Stappia indica: one gene and its partner. The protein of the gene in region 1 interacts with the protein of each later gene in a pairwise test. Links are inferred from orthologs where the notes say so. Each region holds a gene or a part of one and is shown on either strand. Other genes may lie near its edges.

Evidence for each region.
Region 2: the proteins of def (region 1) and GH266_RS13085 interact in binary tests that used the Escherichia coli proteins (3 or more experiments, as listed by UniProt). The link is inferred for Stappia indica from one-to-one orthologs.

The regions. Positions count from the first base shown.
Region 1 is NZ_CP046908.1:3,650,558-3,657,064, reverse strand. The notes cover bases 1,407-4,137. They hold def (peptide deformylase), read right to left. Parts: upstream 3,166-4,137; coding sequence 2,647-3,165; downstream 1,407-2,646. Other genes in these bases: GH266_RS17070 (DNA recombination protein RmuC), read left to right, coding at 3,371-4,137; GH266_RS17080 (MarC family protein), read right to left, coding at 1,973-2,605; fmt (methionyl-tRNA formyltransferase), read right to left, coding at 1,407-1,885. Outside these bases: tRNA pseudouridine(38-40) synthase TruA, read right to left, coding at 1-284; GH266_RS17090 (GNAT family N-acetyltransferase), read right to left, coding at 319-846; more of fmt, read right to left, coding at 950-1,406; more of GH266_RS17070, read left to right, coding at 4,138-4,639; GH266_RS17065 (hypothetical protein), read right to left, coding at 4,780-5,106; GH266_RS17060 (2-hydroxyacid dehydrogenase), read left to right, coding at 5,372-6,316; GH266_RS17055 (response regulator), read right to left, coding at 6,352-6,507. UniProt on the Escherichia coli protein: Removes the formyl group from the N-terminal Met of newly synthesized proteins. Requires at least a dipeptide for an efficient rate of reaction. N-terminal L-methionine is a prerequisite for activity but the enzyme has broad specificity at other positions.
Region 2 is NZ_CP046908.1:2,777,077-2,783,725, reverse strand. Bases 2,619-5,491 are described here. They hold GH266_RS13085 (aspartate-semialdehyde dehydrogenase), read right to left. Parts: upstream 4,636-5,491; coding sequence 3,601-4,635; downstream 2,619-3,600. Other genes in these bases: GH266_RS13080 (esterase-like activity of phytase family protein), read right to left, coding at 4,972-5,491; ggt (gamma-glutamyltransferase), read right to left, coding at 2,619-3,442. Outside these bases: GH266_RS13100 (GNAT family N-acetyltransferase), read left to right, coding at 1-407; GH266_RS13095 (MFS transporter), read left to right, coding at 404-1,645; more of ggt, read right to left, coding at 1,667-2,618; more of GH266_RS13080, read right to left, coding at 5,492-6,036; cobaltochelatase subunit CobT, read right to left, coding at 6,041-6,649.

The DNA of each region.
Region 1 (6,507 bases):
TTCTCGCATGCGAGGATCGCCACCGGATCGGGCAGGCAGTGGAAGTTGAGCGCGCCGAGCACGGTTGCCGCCGGCCAGTCCTTCTCCAGATCGAGATGCGCGACCTGCCCGGTCGCATGCACGCCGGAATCGGTGCGCCCCGCCCCGCCGATGGTCACCGTCTCGCCGGAAAACGCCTTCACCGCCCGCTCGATCACACCCTGCACGGACGGACCGTTGTCCTGCCGCTGCCAGCCCACGAAAGGGCGGCCGTCATAGTCGACTGTCAGCTTGTATCGGGGCATGGAACGGGATCGGCTCGCCGGTTGTCGCGCGGGGTTACTCGAAGGCCTCGAAGGGCGTGGCGAAGGTGACCTCGATCGGCAGGGCCGCACGGGCGGCCTCGCTCAGCGCCAGCGCCTGGAAGGCAGGTCCCGCATAGGGGCCGGCGACCTTTTTCGCAAGCTCCGGATCGAAGCCGAAGCGCGGGTAATAGCCGGGATGGCCCAGCACCAGGACGAGATCCTCGCCGCCCTCGCGCAGGGCTGCGATCCCGGCGCGGATCAGCGCCGAGCCGATGCCGCCGCGCTGGCGGTCGGGACTGACGGAAATCGGCGCCAGGCAGGAGATGGCAAGGCGGTGGCCGGCGCCCGACCCGGTCACCCGCGAAAAGGCGATATGGCCGACGACGCGCCCGTCCCGGTCGACCGCGACCTGCTCCAGCACCAGCGCGCCGCAGGAGCGCAGCTCGTCGACCAGCCGCGCCTCGGCCTCGTCGCCGAAGGCCGTGGCGATGACCATCGAGATATCGGCCTCGTCGGCAGGGGTGGCAGGGCGGATCTCGGGTTCAAGCGCGGGATGGGTCATCGTCTGGGATCCGTTTGGCGATTTGGCACCGGCGGCTGCCGGGTTTGCTGGCGGGCATCATAGCCTGCCGCGCGTCCGCTTGGCGATGGATGGACAGGCAGGGTCAAGACAGGCGCGCACCAGGGCTGAGCTGCGCCCCGCGCTGGAACTCGGCCGCCGGCATCGGCTTCTTGCCCGCGCGCTGCAGCTGCACCAGACGCACCGCACCGCTGCCGCAAGCGACCAGCAACTCGTCGCCGGCGGACAGCAGCGTGCCCGGCTCGCCCGTGGCGCTTTCGTCCAGCGTGCTGCGCAGCACCTTCACCCGCTCGGAGCGCCCGGCGATCTCCACCTCGCACCAGGCCCCTGGAAAGGGCGAGAGCCCGCGCACATGGTCGTGCACCTCGCGGGCCGGCCGGGTCCAGTCGATGCGGGTCTCGGCCTTGTCGATCTTGCGGGCGTAGGTGACGCCCTCCTCCACTTGCGGCGTCGGCACCAGGGCGCCGCGCGGCAGGGCGGCAAGCGCGCGCACCATCAGGTCGGCGCCCAGCACCGACAGGCGGTCGTGCAGCTCGCCGGCCGTCATGTCCTGCCCGATCGCCAGCTTCTCGGCCATGTAGACCGGCCCGGTGTCGAGCCCGGCTTCCATGCGCATCACTTCGACGCCGGTTTCCGTGTCGCCGGCCATGATCGCCCGGTTGATCGGCGCCGCGCCGCGCCAGCGCGGCAGCAGCGAGGCATGCAGGTTGAGGCAGCCATGCACCGGAATGTCGAGCACCGCGCGCGGCAGCAGCAACCCGTAGGCGACGACGACGGCCGCGTCGGGCGCGAGCTCGGCAAGGGCGGCGCGCTCCTCCTCGCTCTTCAGCGACTGCGGGCAGCGCACCGGAATGCCCAGCGTCTCCGCCGCCTGGTGCACCGCCGACTTGCGCTCTTCCATGCCCCGGCCCGCTTTTCGCGGCGGCTGGGTGTAGCAGGCGACGACATCGTGACCCTGGCCGACGATCTCCATCAAGGTCGGAACGGAAAACTCCGGCGTTCCCATGAAGACGATGCGCAAGGTCATGATTTCTCCTTCGAAGGGTCGAGCAGGGCTCGGCTTTCAGGGGTTTGAACGTATCAGGCAAGGCGCGTCATGCGAGGCGCTTCATGCAAGACCGGGCAACAGGGCCTTGAGGCTCGCCACCATCATCTCCATGGCGATGGCGGCAAGGATCATGCCCATCAGCCGGCTCATGATGCTGATCGCGGTGCGGCCCAGCACCCGCGTCAGCAGCGGCGCGGCGAGAAAGGTCGCCGAGAGCACGGCGACCATGGCAGCCAGCGCCGCCACCAGGGCGATCTCCTGCCCCGTCCCGCTCGCCTGCTCGCGGAAGATGACGATGGTCGAGATCGAGCCGGGTCCGAGCAGCATCGGCACGGTCAAGGGGTAGATGCCCGGATTGTCGACGCTCCGGTGATGCTCTTTCTCTGCGTCCGTGCCGGCCTGCGCGCTGCTTTCGCCGCCATGCAGCATGGAGAGGGCGATCAGCAGGATCAGCAGCCCGCCGGCAAGGCGGAAGCCGTCGATACTGATGCCGAAGAGCGACAGGATCGCCTCGCCGCCGAAGAAGACGACGACCGAGCCGGCAATCAGGCCGAGCGTTGCGGTCAGCGCGACGGCGCGCTTTCCCGCCGCATCGCGGTCGCCGGTCAGCGCCAGGAACACCGGCAGGTTGGCGACCGGGTTCATGATCGCGAAAAGCGCCGCGAAGACCTTGAGGAAGAAGGCGATGTCCATGCGTCCGGCTCCCGGGTCGCAGGTTCAGTCTCCGGCGCGGCTCAGGCCTTTTCGGTCAGCCGGGCCTGCTTCTGGAACTTCTTCACGACGCGGTCGCGCTTCAGCTTGGAAATGTGGTCGATGAACAGCACGCCGTTCAGGTGGTCGATCTCGTGCTGCAGGCAGGTGGCGAGCAGGCCGTCGGCCTCGATCTCGCGCTGCGCGCCCTCGCGGTCGAGGAAGCGCAGGCCGATGCGCTCCGGCCGCTCCACGTCCTCGTAATATTCGGGGATCGACAGGCAGCCCTCCTGATAGACGGAGTGCTCGTCGGATTCCCAGACGATCTCGGGGTTGATCACCACCATCGGCGCGGGCGTCTCGCCCTCGCGCGCCACGTCCAGCACCAGCATGCGCGTCGGCACGCCGATCTGGATCGCGGCCAGCCCGATGCCCGGCGCGTCGTACATGGTTTCCAGCATGTCGTCGGCCAGCTGGCGCACGGCGTCGTCGACGCTGGCGACCGGCTCGCTGACCAGGCGCAGCTTGGGATCCGGCAGGATGATGATGTCTCGTTTCGTCATGGTGCTGAAATATGGGAGAAGGCCGCCCGCGTCAACGCGCGGATGCGCCCGGAACGCACGATTTCCGCGGTTTACGGCCCCACGCGAGGGAGCTGCCGGCGTCGTGCGCGCGCCGGGCGCCCCTCGGCCCGCCCACGGTGCCCGGTTGCCGCCCTGCACGCTTGCGCCGTTTCGCGGCAGCGGCAAATGTTCTATCTTTGTTTCCATGGAGACGATTCTCTTCACTCTGCTCGGCCGGCCGGTGTCGCTCGGCGAGGCGCTGGTCGGTGCGGCGCTGCTGCTGCTCGCAGCCGCGGTGCTGACGCTCGTCTCTGTCTCTCGGCAGGCGGGCCGGGCCCGCGATGCCGAATGGCGGGCCGCCGAACACGCGCGCGAGCTCGAGGCGCGGATCGCCGACCTGCTCAAGGTCCAGTCCGAAATGACCGGCCGGATGCAGACCATGGCCGAGGTCTTCGGCTCCCGGCAGGGCGACCTGATGCGCGCGGTCAACGAGCGGCTCGACGGCATGAGCCACAAGCTCGGCCAGTCGATGGCCGAGACGACGCGGCGCACCCATGACGGGTTGCGCCACCTGCACGAGCGCCTCGCAGTCATCGACCGGGCGCAGGCGACGATCCGCGACCTCTCCGGCCAGGTCGGGGCGCTGCAGTCGATCCTCGACAACAAGCAGGCGCGCGGCGCCTTCGGCCAGGGCCGGATGGAAGCCATCGTCCAGGATGCGCTGGCGCCGGGCGGCTACAGTTTCCAGGCGACCCTGTCGACCCGGGTGCGGCCCGACTGCCTGATCCATCTGCCGAACGGCGCGCCGCCCCTCGTCATCGACGCCAAGTTTCCGCTCGAGGCCTATAACGAGCTGAAGCAGGCGGAAGGAGCGGAATCGCTGAAGCAGGCGCGCGCCCGGTTCCGCCGCGACATCGGCAAGCACCTGACGGACATCGCCGAGCGCTACCTCATTCCCGGCGAAACCCAGGACACGGCCTTCATGTTCGTGCCGTCCGAAAGCATCTTCGCCGAGATCCACGAGCAGTTCGCCGACATCGTCCAGAAGGCGCACCGAGTCCGGGTGGTGATCGTCTCGCCCTCGCTCCTGCTGCTGTCGATCCAGGTGGTCCAGTCGGTGCTGCGCGATGCGCGGCTGCGCGAGGAGGCGCACCGGATCCAGGCCGAGGTTGCCCATCTCGTCGCCGATGTCGACCGGCTGGACGAGCGGGTCCGCAAGCTGCAGCAGCATTTCGGCCAGGCCGGACGCGACATCGAGCAGATCCTCATTTCGACCGACAAGATCGGCAAGCGCGGCCGCACCATCGGCGATCTCGACCTTGCCCCGCCGCGCGGCGAGCAGGCTTCAGACGGCACCGCCGACCGGCCGGGCCCTGTTGGCGGCACGCCGGCGGCCGAGCCGCGTGGCCGCCGCGACGAGCCGGCACGCCCCCTGCCCCTGCCGGGCCTGCACGACCCCTACGCCGCCGACTGAAGGCCAACTCCACATATCATACGCCAGCCGGCACCCTGCGGGGATAACGACGCCCGCCCACCCCGGTCCGGAGCGGGCACGGCACCGGGGATAGGGCGGGGATAGAGGCCGGCGGCGAGCGGGGACAAGTCGGCCCCGCGTCAGTGCGCCTCGCCGATCTTCGCCGTCTCGCTGTCGCTGCCGGAAAACACCCGCACCGTCCTCGCCGCCCCGGCGTAGCTCCGTTCGATATAGTGGAACTTGATGTCGGTCGGCACCTGCGGGCAGGGGCCGGCGCCCTCGCGCGGCGTCACCTCGATGAGGTAGACCGGCGGCTCCGACGTCTCGATCCCGGCGAACTCGGCCATCACTTCGTGGCCGGGTGTCGGGACGGTCACCGTGCCGGTCACATGCAGGGTCGGCGTGCGACCCGGCCCCGGCATCAGGTCGACCCAGGCGACCACCTCCTTGACGTCTCCGATATCCATTTATCCTCTCCCCCCGGAAAAGTGCGTTTGCGACAAGAAAATCAAATTTTTCCGATTTCAGCGCGGAATTTTGCAAAATTTCTCTCAAAATTCGGTTTCGCTGCGCACCGCATCGTCGATGCGAATTGCGGTTCGGAGCCATGCGGACAACCACCGCGCCTTTGCCGCCAGAGGCTTGGCTTTGCGACGCTTTTTTCGATCCAGGTGCTGCACAGGCCGGCGGAAGATGCTCTAAGGGAGGGAAACACCCCTTTGGAGGACCGCCATGAGCTTGCTGATCGCCGTCAAGGGCTGGAACCCTGCCGCCTGGGCCCTGCGCCTTGCCCGGCACCTGCCGGAACACGAGATCCGGTCCTGGCCGGATGCCGTCGGCGACCCGGCCGACATCCGCTACGCGCTGGCCTGGAAGGCCCCGGCCGAGGTCCTGGCCGCCTGCCCCAATCTCGAGGTGATCTTTTCGCTCGGCGCCGGCGTCGACCATTTGCTGGCCCAGCCCGGACTGCCGGACGTTCCGGTGGTGCGCGTCGTCGATCCGGACCTGACCGCGCGCATGGCCGAGTGGGTGGCGCTCCAGGTCCTGCTGCACCATCGCCAGCATCTCGCCTACGCCGCGCAGCAGCGCGAGGGCGTGTGGCGCGACCTGGAACAGCCGGCCGCGCGGCATGTGCGGGTCGGCCTTCTGGGCCTCGGCGTGCTCGGCGCGGAAGCCGCCAAGGTATTGGTGCGATTGGGCTTTGACGTTGCCGGCTGGGCGCGCGGGCCCAAGCAGATCGACGGGGTCGCCTGCCATGCCGGCGAGGCTCAGCTCGGCGACTTCCTCGCCCGCACCGACATTCTGGTGAACCTGCTGCCCCTGACGCCGGAGACGCACGGCTTCGTCGATTACGCTCTCGTGTCGCAGCTGGCACGGGACGGGGCGCTCGGCGGGCCGGTCTTCATCAATGCCGGGCGCGGCGGCAGCCAGGTCGAGGCGGATCTCGTCCGCGCGCTCACCGACGGCACGCTGAGGGGCGCCAGCCTCGACGTGTTCGAGACCGAGCCGCTGCCCTCGCACAGTCCGCTGTGGAAGCTGGAGAATGTGGTGATCACGCCGCATGTCGCCGCCGACAGCGACCCGGAGGCGATCTCGACCTATGTGGCCGAGCAGATCCTTGCCTTCGAGGCCGGCGAGGCCTTGCGCAACACCGTCGACCGGGCGACCGGCTACTGAGGTCGGATCGCCGACAGTCTCTTTATTTCAAGTAATTAGCAGTGGAAGCGGCGGGCGCGCGAGAACCACAGCTCGACGATCTCGCGCGCGATGCGCTTGAGTTCGCGAGGGGTCGCGGGCTTCTCGTGAACGGCGTCGAACCAGTCGCCGTCGGCTGCGACAGGCACGGCACCGCGCGTCAGGCCGACCAG
Region 2 (6,649 bases), 870 kb from region 1 along the record:
GATATCGTCTCGACGGGCAGGGGCTGTTCGAGCCGAAGTGGCGGCATTTCCGCGAGCGCTTCAGCCTGATGGGGACAGCGATCCGGGTTGCGGGCCTTGCCCTGCTCGACAAGGAGGAGGACGAGGACGTGCTGTCGATGGATGGAATTGCGGTCGGGCAAGGGGCGCGCGGTGCAGGTGTCGGCAGCGCCCTGCTGGCCGAGATCGTCGCGATGGCCCGGCGCGCCGGCAAGCGCGCGGTAAGGCTCGACGTCGTCGATACCAATCCGCGGGCCAAGGCGCTCTATCTGCGCTGCGGCTTCGTGGAGGAGGGACGACGCCGGCTCGACCTGCTGCGGCCGGTCTTCGGCTTTGCCTCGGTCACGACCATGCGACACCACCTCACGGATGCGGCAGGGAGCGCATGAGCGAGACCGGGGAGAGGGTCGAGACCGGACAGCTGCCGTCGCCGACCGCGCCTGTGCCCGACCGGCCGCAGGTGGCCGAGGTGGCGGAGCACGTGCCCGGCGCGCCGCAGACGCTCGACCGTGCGGCGATTGCGGTGGTGCTGATGCTGGTCGGCGTGTTCGGCCTGGCGCAGGGGCTCACCTATCCGCTGCTCTCCTTCATCCTGGAGCGGCAGGGAACGCCGGCCTGGCTGATCGGCAGCAATGCCGCCATGATGGCGCTGGGCCTGATCCTGTCCGCGCCCCTGGTGCCGCAACTGGCGATCCGCTTCGGTGCGGCACGGCTGGCCATTGCCAGTGCGCTGCTGCTGGCGGTGCTGTTCGCGCTGATCGGCACGGTGCAGTCGCTGTGGCTGTGGTTTCCGGCGCGCTTCCTGCTCGGCGTCGGCATCAACGGGCTCTACATTTCCAGCGAGACCTGGGTGAACCAGCTGGCGCCCGACCGGATCCGCGGCCGCATGCTGGGCCTCTATGCGACGGCGCTTGCCGCCGGCTTCGCGCTCGGCCCGGCGACGTTGACGGTGACAGGCACGCGGACGCTCACGCCGTTCCTTCTTTGCATCGCGGTCTGTCTGGTCTGTGCGCTGCTGATCGCCTCGATCCGCCATCGGCTGCCGCGGTTTGCCGCCGGCGAAAACGGGTCGATCCGCGCCGTTGCGCCGCTGATCCCGTTCCTGCTGGTGGTGACCGGCATTGCCGCCGCCTTCGACCAGGCGATCCTGACGCTGTTCCCGGTCTACGGTCTCGGTCACGGCCTCGACGAGGCGGCGGTGGCAACGGCGCTTGCCGTGCTGATCGTCGGCAACATCGTCTTCCAGGTGCCGATCGGCACGGTGGCCGATCGCTGGGGGCCGCGCCTCGTCATGGTGGTGCTGTGCCTGCTGACCATTGCCGGCGCCGCGTTGCTGCCGGTGCTGATCGAGACGAAATGGCCGCTCTGGGCCATGCTCTTCGTCTGGGGATCCTCGGCCTATGGCGTCTACACCATCGCGCTGATGGAGCTCGGCCGCCGCTTCACGGGCGCCATGCTGATCGCCGGCAATGCCGGTTTTGCCGTGATGTGGGGTGTGGGCGGCTTTGCGGGGCCGGCGATCTCCGGTCTCGCCATCGATCTCGCCGGCCTTTCCGGCCTGCCGATGCTGCTCGGCGGCGTCTACGTGCTGCTGCTGGCGGCGACCCTGCTTCGCCGGCGGGGCTGAGCCCGCCGGCCCTTTGCAGGATCAGTTGCCGGCGGCCAATGCGCCCTGCACCCGCGGGTCCGAGGCGCCGGCAAGGCCGTTCTCGACCGCCATCACCGACTGGGTGGAGCCCATGGTGGCGCGCTCCTCCACCGTGTGACCGAGCCCGCGCAGGATCGCCAGCGTGTCCGGCGAGAAGCCGTCCTCGATGCGGATCTCGTCGGGCAGCCATTGATGGTGCATGCGCGGGGCGGCGGTCGCCTCGGCGATGTTCATGCCGTGGTCGACCACGTTGAGGATGATCTGCAGCACGGTGGTGATGATGCGGCTGCCGCCGGGAGAGCCGGTGGCCAGCACCAGCCGGCCGTCGCGAAACACCAGCGTCGGGCTCATCGAGGAGAGCGGCCGCTTGCGCGGCGCAACGGCATTGGCATCGCCGCCGATGAGGCCGTAGGCGTTCGGCACGCCGGGCTTGGCGGAGAAGTCGTCGAGCTCGTTGTTGAGCAGGATGCCGGTGTCGCCGGCCATCATGCCGACACCGTAGGAGAAGTTGAGCGTGTAGGTGTTGGAGACCGCATTGCCCTGACCGTCCACCACCGAATAGTGCGTGGTCTCCTCGCTCTCGTAAGGGGCCGGCTTGCCGGGGGAAAGGCCTTCCGCGGGCGTTGCCTTTTCTGTGTCGAAATCGGCCATTCGCGAGGCGGCATAGGCCTTGGAGGTCAGGCCCTTCACCGGAATATCGACGAAGTCGGGGTCGCCGAGGAACTCCGAGCGATCCGCATAGGCCCGCTTCATCGCCTCGGCCATGACATGGAGCGTCGCCGCCGAACCGGAGCCGGATGCGGCCAGGTCGAAGGGCTCCAGCATGTTGAGGATCTCGACGAGATGGACGCCGCCGGAGGAGGGCGGCGGCATGGAGACGACCTCGTAGCCGCGATAGGTGCCCGAGACGGGATCGCGCCATTTCGCCTCGTAGGCGGCAAGATCGGAGGCGGTCATGTCGCCGCCGCCTTCGCGGACGCGTGCGGCGATCGCCTCCGCGACCGGGCCCTTGTAGAAGCCGTCCGGGCCTTCGTCGGCGATCTTCTGCAGCGTTGCGGCGAGTTGCGGCTGGCGCAAGGTCTCGCCGGGCTCGTAGAAGCCGCCGCCGGGCTTGTAGAACGTCGCGAGCGCGGCAGGATCCTTGGACAGGCGGGGCAGGGCCTGTTTCAGGGAGCCGGAGAGATCGTCGGAGACGGGAAAGCCATCGCGGGCAAGCGCGATGGCGGGGGCGAGCAGCTCGGCGAAGCTGAAGCGGCCGCTGCCATGGCGGGCATGGGCGGCGTGGAAGCCGGCAACGGTGCCGGGAACGCCGACGGCAAGGCCGGAATAGCGGGATTTCTCGCTGTCGGCATTTCCCTCGGCATCGAGGAACATGTCCCGGGTGGCGGCGGCAGGGGCAAGCTCGCGATAGTCGAGAGCCTGAGTCTCGCCGCTCCCGGCCATGTGGACCAGCATGAAGCCGCCGCCGCCGATATTGCCGGCGCGCGGCAGGGTCACGGCAAGGGCGAAGCCGACTGCCACCGCCGCATCGACCGCATTGCCGCCGGCAGCGAGGATGTCGCGGCCGACGCGGGTCGCGGTCGCTTCCTGGCTGGCGACCATGCCGCTGCGGGCAAGCACCGGGTGGAAGCGGTCCGAGCCGGAGAGGATCGGCGCCGGCTGGGGCGCGGCTGGAGCGGCTGTCTGGGCAAGGCCGGGTCCTGCCCACAAGAGGCAGGCGGCAAGGGCGGCGCTGGCGATCCTGCGCACCGGTGCCCGCTTTGGTGTCCTGTTCATCGTCTCACTCACTCCCGGGATGCTGTTCTGGGCGGGCAGTCTGTCGGGTTTTGGCCGGCGCGGCCAGCCCTGTCAGGATTGCCGGGAGCGGGCAAAAAAAACGGCGCGGCCCGCAAGGGACCGCGCCGCGCAGCATACGGATTTAGAAAGCGGGAGCTTCAGGCAGCGGCCTTCTTCGGGGTGATCAGGCCGCGATTGACCAGAACTTCCGCGATCTGCACGGCGTTCAGAGCCGCGCCCTTGCGCAGGTTGTCGGCGACGACCCAGATGTTGAGGCCGTTCTCGATGGTCGCGTCCTCGCGGATGCGGCTGACATAGGTCGCATCCTCGCCGGCGCTCTCGTAAGGCGTGACGTAGCCGCCGTCCTCGTGCTTGTCGACGACGAGCACGCCCGGCGCCTCGCGCAGGATGTCGCGGGCCTCATCGGCGGTGATCGGGCGCTCGAACTCGATGTTGACGCTCTCCGAATGACCGATGAACACCGGCACGCGCACGGCGGTGCAGGTGACCTTGATCTTCGGGTCGAGCATCTTCTTGGTCTCGGCCAGCACCTTCCACTCTTCCTTGGTGTAGCCGTCCTCCATGAAGACATCGATATGGGGAATGACGTTGAAGGCGATGCGCTTGGTGAACTTCTCCGGGGTGATCGGGTCGTTCACGAAGATCGAGCGGGTCTGGTTGAACAGCTCGTCCATGCCGTCCTTGCCGGCGCCGGAGACCGACTGGTAGGTGGACACGACGACGCGCCGGATGGTGGCCGCATCGTGCAGCGGCTTGAGCGCGACGACCAGCTGGGCGGTCGAGCAGTTCGGATTGGCGATGATGTTCTTCCGGGTGAAGCCGGTGATGGCGTCGGCGTTCACTTCCGGAACGATCAGCGGCACGTCGGCGTCGTAGCGCCAGGCCGAGGAGTTGTCGATGACGACGCAGCCCTTGGCGGCGATCTTCGGCGACCACTCCTTGGACACGGTGCCGCCGGCGGACATCAGGCAGATGTCGACATCCGAGAAGTCGAAATGGTCGATGGCCTGGCAGGTCAGCGTGCGGTCGCCGAAGGAGACGTCGACGCCCTGCGAACGGCGGGAGGCAACAGGCACGACCTCGCTGGCCGGAAAGCCGCGTTCGTCCAGGATGTCGAGCATCTCGCGGCCGACATTGCCGGTCGCGCCGACCACTGCGATCTTGTAAGCCATTGGTATTCAGTCCTCTCTTGCCGCTCCCCGCCAACCCGAAGCCGCCATCCCTGCGGGAGCCTCAGGTCCGTTCGGTCCCCCTTCGGACCCGGGGGAGCGCGGGTCGAGAGGGCCGTCAGGCGGTCGTTTTGCGGGTCGTCGTCGTGGTCGTGCCGGCGCACGCGACACCGTTCGCGGCTTTCGTCGCGGCGAACGGGGCGTTGAAAAGGGCGCTCGGCTTCGGCATGGGATCCCTCGCGGATCCGGACGGGAACTGTCCGGACCTCGACGGCGACTAGATGACGCCATGCGCGGCCATTGTCAACACGGCCTTGCGGATGCGGCCTTGCTGCGGGGTCAGCCGTCGATGCGGAAGCGCAGCAGCAGCGTGCGCTGGAGGATCGAGCGGTTGTCGTCGGAGACGATGGTCAGGATGGTCTCGCCGGCGGCATTCCGGTGCACGGCAACGCCTTCCATGTTGTCGATCTGCTCGGAAAAGCCGGCCTCCAGCAGCACGCGGCCGACCACCATGGCGCCGGGCTTCAGCTCCGCTGCCGGCAGCAGGCGCACCCGCATGCCGATGCCGTGGCGCAGGGTGAAGCGGCGCTCCAGCAGCACCATGTCGCCATTGTCGAGGAAGGCCGCGTCGGTGGCGTCGTAGGAGTCCTGCCGCAGGACGGTGAAGGTGCCGGGTGTCGACCCGCCGAGCAGGTAGCCCGGCAGGTTCGAGTTGAAGGTCTGTCCGCGTTCGGAGACCACGACCAGCGTGCCGGCCAGAGGACCGGAATTGGCGAAGGCGACCGCCTCCATCCCCTTGTTGTGACGCAGGTTGCCGGTCAGCGTGGCCGGCAGGTCGATCGAGCGGCCGGGCGTGCGCGGGTCGGTCAGCGGATAGGGGAAGGCGTAGATCGCGTGGTAGCGCTCGGTCGCCATGTAGAGCTCGCCGGTGCCGTCCGGATTGCGGCGCAGGGCCAGGGCCTCCGCATCGCCGCGGCCGCGGTCCATCAGCGGCCTGCCGTTCGGGCCGATGATGGCACCGAGGCGGGCGTCGCGCACGGCGAGCGGCCGCCCGTTCGGGTCCGCGTCGATGGTTGCGGTGAGCCAGAGGCCGTTGTCGGCGATCGCCACCATCTCGCGGCCGTCGGCGCTCAGGACCAGGCCGGACAGGCCGCCCATATGGCGGTTGCCGGACAAGAGCTCCAGACCGCCGAGAAAGGTCAGCTCGCCGAAGCGCGGCTCGTCGGCACGGCCGATGCGGAACGCGTCGATCTGCTTGCTGCGGATCGTCACGTCCTGAAGGGGAACGTCGATGACCGCGCGGGCCGGGGCCGGCATCAGCAGCAGCGCTGCCGCCAGCATGACGGAAGCCAGCGCGGCAGCGCGCCGCGTCGGGAGCCGAAGGGCCGGCAGGAGCCGGGTCATGGCGTCAGCGCGCCGAGCGGCGCCGTCCGCGACCGCCGCGCGACGGTGCTTGCGTCTGCTCGTCGAAGAGGTCGGCGAGCTGGTCGGTCATGGCGCCGGCCAGTTCCTCCGCATCGACGATGGTGACGGCGCGGCGATAGTAGCGGGTGACGTCGTGGCCGATGCCGATGGCGATGAGCTCCACCGGCGAGCGGGTCTCGATTTCCTCGATGATGTAGCGCAGGTGACGCTCGAGATAATTGCCCGGATTGACCGACAGGGTGCAGTCGTCGACCGGGGCGCCGTCCGAGATCATCATCAGGATCTTGCGGGCCTCGGGGCGGCCGAGCAGGCGCTTGTGCGCCCAGTCCAGCGCCTCGCCGTCGATATTTTCCTTCAGCAGGCCCTCGCGCATCATCAGGCCGAGATTGCGGCGGGCGCGGCGCCAGGGCGCGTCTGCGGACTTGTAGATGATGTGGCGCAGGTCGTTGAGGCGGCCGGGCTGGGCCGGCTTGCCGGCGGCGAGCCACGCCTCGCGCGACTGCCCGCCCTTCCAGGCGCGGGTGGTGAAGCCGAGGATCTCGACCTTCACGCCGCACCGCTCCAGCGTGCGGGCCAGGATGTCCGCGCAGGT